DNA from 3 places in the Flammeovirga sp. MY04 genome. Region 1 is predicted to be linked to each of the others. Evidence: riboswitches for the same ligand, from Rfam matches in the RefSeq annotation. Region 1 holds a riboswitch; each other region holds the start of a gene.

Region 1 (2,210 bases):
CACAAATGTTCTACCATCAAACTCTGGATCTCCTGCTGCAAAAACTAATGGGAAAGTAAAACATCCATAGTTAGAAGAACTGTAAAGATCTTTTGTACTATTACCTTCTTCATCAATTAGAAAAACTTCTGTTCCCCATGCCCAACCTCTACCAAGGCGGTTTAGTTGAGCTTTTACTGTAGCGTGGTCACCGTTATTCATTGCTTGGAAATCTGCTTGAGACATTGTGGCATAATCAACAGTGGTCTCTCCTGCTCCTAATTCCCATTTAGCTACAATGGTAATATCTGCAGTAATTGGAGTATTAAAATCAAAAGCTGTATCACCTACATACCAACCTAAAAATTCGTATCCTTCTTTTATTGGAGTATCTGTAGGTTCTGCTACTAATTCGTTTTCATCAACAGTAACTTGCACCAATTGATCTCCATTATCGGCATCGAAAGTAACTACAAATTGGTTGATTACTTCTTCGTAAACAGCGACTAAAGTGATGTCTGAAGTGATTGGAGTTTTAAAATCAAAAGCTGCACCATCTACTGACCAGAACTGGAAAAGATATCCTTCTTTGATCGGGTGTTTAGGTTCTTCTAAAGTGCCGTCTTCTAAAACAGTTACCACACTGTCCTCAGCTCCATTATCAAATTGAAATGTTGCTTTGTAAGTTACTTCTAACTCTTCCCAAGTGGCTTTTAATGTGATATCACTTTCTACAGCTTGCTCAAAATCGTAGTCTTCTTCATTTAAAGTCCATGATAAAAATTCGTGTCCTACTTTCTCAGGCTGTGTAGGTTGTGTCACTTTTTCGCCATGAAATACTTCTTGATTTTCAATTTTGTTACCTCCATCGGTATCAAAAGATACGGTATGAACGGCTAATGTTGTATCGTCTGCAGAATTACAGCCTACCAAAAAGAGTAAGGATAATACGAAATAAATCGATTTTTTAAATAGGAGTTGTTTGTTCATCTTTAATTTAGTTTTAAAATCTAAGCGATGAACTTTCAGGAATGAATAGATATTTTACCCATGCATAGGAAAACATATGATACTTAACTCCCGAAGTTTCATCAAAATATATTTGCTTGGTAGGTCTCCTGACTTTGCTCTTTTCTTGAATTGCCTTCTCATTAAAACAATGGCTTTTTAATTCAAGCATTATGAGCATTTACAGTTGCGGGTACAGTTCTGGTCTTTCACCAGATTCCCTTTTATTCCTTTCGGAACCAATGCACAGCAAAGGTGAGAGTTATCTTTACTAATAAAAGTGATAGGAATCATTACTAAAAAGAATTTTTGATTATCATTTTGTAATACGATTCCATACATTTTTTAAAATCTAAAAAATTTAACAAAACCTAATTATCTCAACTTTTTGACTATAAAATCACGTTAAAAAATCTAAAATAAAAATTAAAAAATATCTCATCATGAAAAAGCTAATTTATTTAATTGCTTTTTTTCTTGTTGCCAATTTTGCAAGTGCACAAACTGACAATTCGAATTTAAGTACTTCGAGCACTAAAAAAATCAACTTATTTAATGGTCTTGAAATGGGAATGTCCTTTCAAGAAGTAAATCAAACATTAATATCAAAAATGGATGCAAAACCTATTGATAATGGGTTTTATGAGATTCAGTTTTTAGAGAAACCTGCTACAATAAAACCGGTTTATGATCATAAAGAAAGTCTTGTAAAATTGGTCATTACTATTGAAAATGAAGACATTGAAGTCATCCAAAATAACTTAAATATTATAGGTGCATCCTTCTATCAAAATCCGGATTGGACCATGATCAAAGAAAATGATGAACAATGGTTGGCTTACAAAGAAATTAAACCTGTAGTAGACAATAAAAATGAATTGACCATTTCTTGTCAAGGTATTCATAAAAACAATATTGGTCATCTATGGCATGCCCAATTAATGATTGCTCCTCGAATGGAACAACCTGCAACTTTAGGTCAAGAAGTTATTGCAAAAGAAAGTGATGAAATAAGCACTTTATTCTAAAAAATATTTATTCTTTATCCATATTATTAGACCTGAAAGTAGATCAAAAGATCTGACTTTTAGGTCTTTTTTACTGAATAATTATAAAAAAAAGCGTTTAAACGTTTAAGAATACTTGTTAAGTAATACATCATAAAAAACCTTCCTCAGACCTCATAAAATACAATTTTGTCTAGTTTTAATTAAAAAGTGTCT
Region 2 (2,210 bases), on a different replicon from region 1:
TTTTTCCGTTTTTATCCAAAATGTCATATACCTCTTGATGGGTGTTGACATAGTTAGGATAGACTCTTTTTATCGAACACTCGTTAGCTAATTGGAAAAGATCCTCGTTTAAAATTTTACCTTCTTCCTTTCTGTATTGCCAAATCTGAATAGGGAAAATTGGAGTGGTTCTTTTTTCTCCAATACCATCCATTGTGGCATTTAGCATGCATTCGATAAACAAACGACCTTCTCTAGATGTATCACATCCGTAATTAATCGATACAAACGGTAGTTGGTTACCTGCTCGGCTTTCTAAGTGATTTAGGTTATGAAGAAAAGCTTCGCAAGCTTGTTTAGTTTCTTCTTTTACTTGGTCCCAAGCAAATGTATCAGGATCGGGTACATTAAACTTAATAGCTGTTTCCATATGTTTATAGAAACTGAGTTTAATGAACTTTGCCATATGGAAATCGAAGGCATTGATAGCGATACCACCAAACTGAGCGTTACTCTGACATTGTAAAACAACAGCAGTGACTTGTAAAGCAGAGCGAATACTTTTAGGAGGACGCATAGTGCCATTCGTTGTATGAATGGGTTTGCTAAGAATTTCTCCAACATCAATAAACATACAGTTTTGCATACCTACAGCATAAGAACTGAAGTCGTGGATATAGATCCATCCTTCTTCATGCATCTTTAAATGCTTTTCGGGAAGTAAGTAGGCTTTTGTGTATTCCTTGGAGATTTCACCCGACATACGGGTAAGTTTTGCAGTAAAAACACCTTCAGGCATGTTGGCGTTTTCGTTTTCTACATTAGTAAGGTTAATTGCTTCATTGGCGAATTTCAGCAATTTACTGTCTTGAGTGATGACCATGTCTTTTGAATTTTTTTGAAACAAAACACAAGGCGCTATTGTAGGAAGTGCAGTAACGTACATCAAATAATTTGGTGGACGCTGAAAACTTAGACATTAACTCGATGTCGGTGGCTTCATTTGCTTGGTAGGTCTTCTGACTTGACTCTAAAAATTGTCCTTCTCACTTTATACTTGATACATCTGATCAAGCGGAACAGCAATGGAGTATCAATTTTTATCAGTTAAATTAAGAGAGCTAAAAGTATTGAATTAGCTATTAAATTAAGTGATGACAACGAGTGCTATACAGCTACGAGCATAGTTCTAGATTCTCACTAGATTCCCTATTATTCCATTTTGGCACCATGCACTTTCAATTTGCAAACACCTGATTTAAAAAGCATTGATGACAATCACTAAAATATTTTAGGAATTTATAAGATGCTGAAAATCGATGGTTTAACGGGATAATTTATTGTAAAATAAAAAGGCTGTCACATTTATTATATGACAGCCTAAAATTCTTATATAAGATTAATTGAACTGAATTAGTTCGCTTCTTGACCTGTAGTAACGCTTACTTTAGAAGGATCGATTTGAATTCTTTCAAGAAGTCTTCTTAATGACTTTGCTTGACCTTTAAAAGAACCCGCCATAATACCGTTTAAGCCATTTGGATTTTCTTTTGCTTTCTCGATAGTATTCATAATCTCTAAAGCTTTATCAAAATCTCTTTTCATTGTGTAAGCTAATGCAAGGTTTAATTTTAAACCATCAGCAATTTCGCCATTTACTTTAGCTTTTTTGTCCTCATAGTTTGCTTCAGCAATTAGTTCCTCCCACAGTGGAATTGACTCATCAATTGTTTCCATCACTTGGTCCATTGTCGTTTTCTTCTTCTTAGAGAAAGAGTAAAGTTTTTTGAATCTATCCGCTAAAGTTTCTTGAAGTTCAGTTAACTGCTTGAATTTAGGATGTGATCCTTTAGCACCAAAGATATAAATCAATTCTCTAGATGAGTCACTAAAAAGTTGTTCTTGAATATCAAGGTGTGCATAATAGATCGCATATTTGAATATTTTTTTGTGCATTTCATCACGAATGTGTTGCTGCATAATCGCTCTTCTCGCTTCATCAGAACCCGCTTTATTAACTTGTGATTTTAAAGTGATGTATTCCACAAAGCTCGAAGCCTTATATTGTAAAGCTTTAGGATTTGATGCAAATAGATCCTTTTCGTAAAGTAATTGTCTATCTGAAGAAGTGATTCTTAACATTGCCTTAGCTTTCAATTTTAAAGCAATATCGCTTCCTTTTAATTCTTTAAAAGAGTTTGCAAGAAAATCAATTGTTGGAGTGTCAATTT
Region 3 (2,210 bases), on a different replicon from region 1:
GTCTGCTAAAACGATTTCAGGATGAAGGTTACCTGTAGCCCAATAATCACTAGCCATTCCACCTCTTGTTCGTTTATTATGGTTGAAGACCATTCGATTTTTAAATGCATCGAATTGCCCATAACGTGAATCTTTATTTAAAATTTGCTGTAGGTTGTCAGTTGTTCCTGCATTCACCCAAAAGTCAGCATTTTTACCTTTAGCAAATACAGCTTCCAAATCTAATTGTATACTTCCAGTTTCATCTGTATTACTCCAAGGATAAGAAACATGTGTTTGTTCTAATGCTTTTGCCAAATAGGAACTTCCTCCAGGTACAGACCACATTCCCTTGTAAGGAAAACCAGTAATTACTTTTGGTTGTGAATCCGATTGCTTCGCTAATTTTACTAAATCGTTATATTTTAATTCGATGCTTGTAAATAAAGCATCAGCTTGCTTTTCTTTATTTAATAATGCTCCAAATAGTTTTACCCATTCAGCTCGTCCTAATAAGTCATTTTCTTGCCAATCAGTGTTCGACAAAATTGGAATACCTGCTTTTCTAATCACAGGAAAAGATTGAGCAGTTACAGAAGAATTTCCCACAACCATTACAAGGTCTGCATTAGACATAAGAATCTTTTCTGCATTATCAGTAATGTCATACCCAACTGTTATAATTTTACCTTCAGCCATTCGATCAACAATAGCCTGACTGTACATATAAGTTGAATCAACATAACCTCTAATTGCATCTAATGCACCCAACTCTTCCATCATCGTTGTTTGTGATGTAGTGGTAGTGATCATGTTTGAAATAGGAATACGAATTACTTGGTTTTGAGTAAAACCAGTTGGTAATGATTGACCCTTTTGCAATAATACATAAGAGGTCTTTTTGTCGTTGAAAGGATTGATTAGATGTAAAACTTTGTAATCACCTTTATAGTCAAGAGAGAAAGTTTTAGCGTATTTTACTTGCAGAGGAGTTGCAGTAAAACTTTGATAAGTTTCCTTTGAAGTTTTGTTTGTATGAGATTCACAGCTAAATAAAACTGTGGATAATGCTCCTAAAATGAGGAGTACATTTAAAAGACGTTTCATTGTTTTCACTTTTCACCCGAAGAATAATTCTACAACAAAAGATATCCTGACTTCTTTTTATTTCGAACCTTCCCGGTTGCCCAGTGGTATTGCAAAAACCTAAATAAATAGGAAAAGTTACAGTAGCGGGGACTGTTTTGGATTCTCACCAAATTCCCTTTTGTTGATGCAAATATGGATGAAGAAAAGTTATAAAACAATTCCAAAGTATCACTTATTAAGTGATTGTGATCATTTGTAAATTTAATTTTGTGGTCTATTGATGTGGAACATTATGATTTTGAAAATGAAAAAAGCCTTCTTAAATAATTAGTATGTCGATTATTTAAGAAGGCCTATTAAAACTTGTATTAATGAACTAAATTGTTCAATTCTTTTTCTAAAATGAGTGGTTTTAAACCAGTTATTCTTTTAATAATAACGCCATCTTTCACAATAAACTGAGTGGGGTAACCTTGTACATTTAACGTATTTCTTAGTTGAGAGATACTATGATCCGTCACCCTATAATATTGAACTTGCTCGGTAATGGGTAGTTTATTTACCTCCTCTTTCCATTTTATATCAGATTGATCACAGAATAAATACACAAATTTTATATCAGAATTTTTATACCTTTCCATGATAGGAGGGAAATCTTCATGAAGTCCTTTTCTACAGAAGCCACACCAACTTACAAATAGGTTTATCACATAAGTACCATTATCAAAATTTTTAGAATATTCCTCATCATGAACATCAGTTACCAAGATGTCTTTTGGAAAATCTATTTCTTTGAACCCTTTTCTTCTGTTGGCTAGCCCGGTTAATTCTTTAATTTGAGAGGATGTAGGATAGGTGTTTTTAAACACTTCAACGGATTGATTGAATTTAGCATTACTCAAAGTATCATTGTAATAGTGGTATTTTGATAAGTACTCGAACAATACTTTTTCTTGCAACTCCTCATTTTGAATAACGTTTTGATTGATTTCCTGAAATCTTTCTAAGTTAGTATTCGCTTGATGGTTGAAACGACCTTTTTCTATACTTGTAAAATCATCTTCTACTATGGTTATCTGAGTATGAATACTTTCTGCAATATATTCAGCTAGCACAGGACTTGAATAAATATTCGGATCGTT

Evidence for each region. Region 1 has a riboswitch for cobalamin ahead of MY04_RS27290 (InlB B-repeat-containing protein). Riboswitches for the same ligand answer to the same signal wherever they lie in the genome.
Region 2: another riboswitch for cobalamin. It lies ahead of nrdD (anaerobic ribonucleoside-triphosphate reductase); the one in region 1 lies ahead of MY04_RS27290 (InlB B-repeat-containing protein).
Region 3: another riboswitch for cobalamin. It lies ahead of MY04_RS03730 (ABC transporter substrate-binding protein); the one in region 1 lies ahead of MY04_RS27290 (InlB B-repeat-containing protein).

The regions. Positions count from the first base shown of each region.
Region 1 is NZ_CP003561.2:2,048,366-2,050,575, forward strand. It holds gene MY04_RS27290 (InlB B-repeat-containing protein) at 1-969, opposite strand, end outside; cobalamin riboswitch at 1,071-1,247, opposite strand; gene MY04_RS27295 (hypothetical protein) at 1,431-2,015, shown strand.
Region 2 is NZ_CP003560.2:2,790,553-2,792,762, reverse strand. It holds gene nrdD (anaerobic ribonucleoside-triphosphate reductase) at 1-862, opposite strand, end outside; cobalamin riboswitch at 972-1,227, opposite strand; gene MY04_RS11310 (hypothetical protein) at 1,393-2,210, opposite strand, start outside.
Region 3 is NZ_CP003560.2:948,034-950,243, forward strand. It holds gene MY04_RS03730 (ABC transporter substrate-binding protein) at 1-1,086, opposite strand, end outside; cobalamin riboswitch at 1,107-1,280, opposite strand; gene MY04_RS03735 (carboxypeptidase-like regulatory domain-containing protein) at 1,437-2,210, opposite strand, start outside.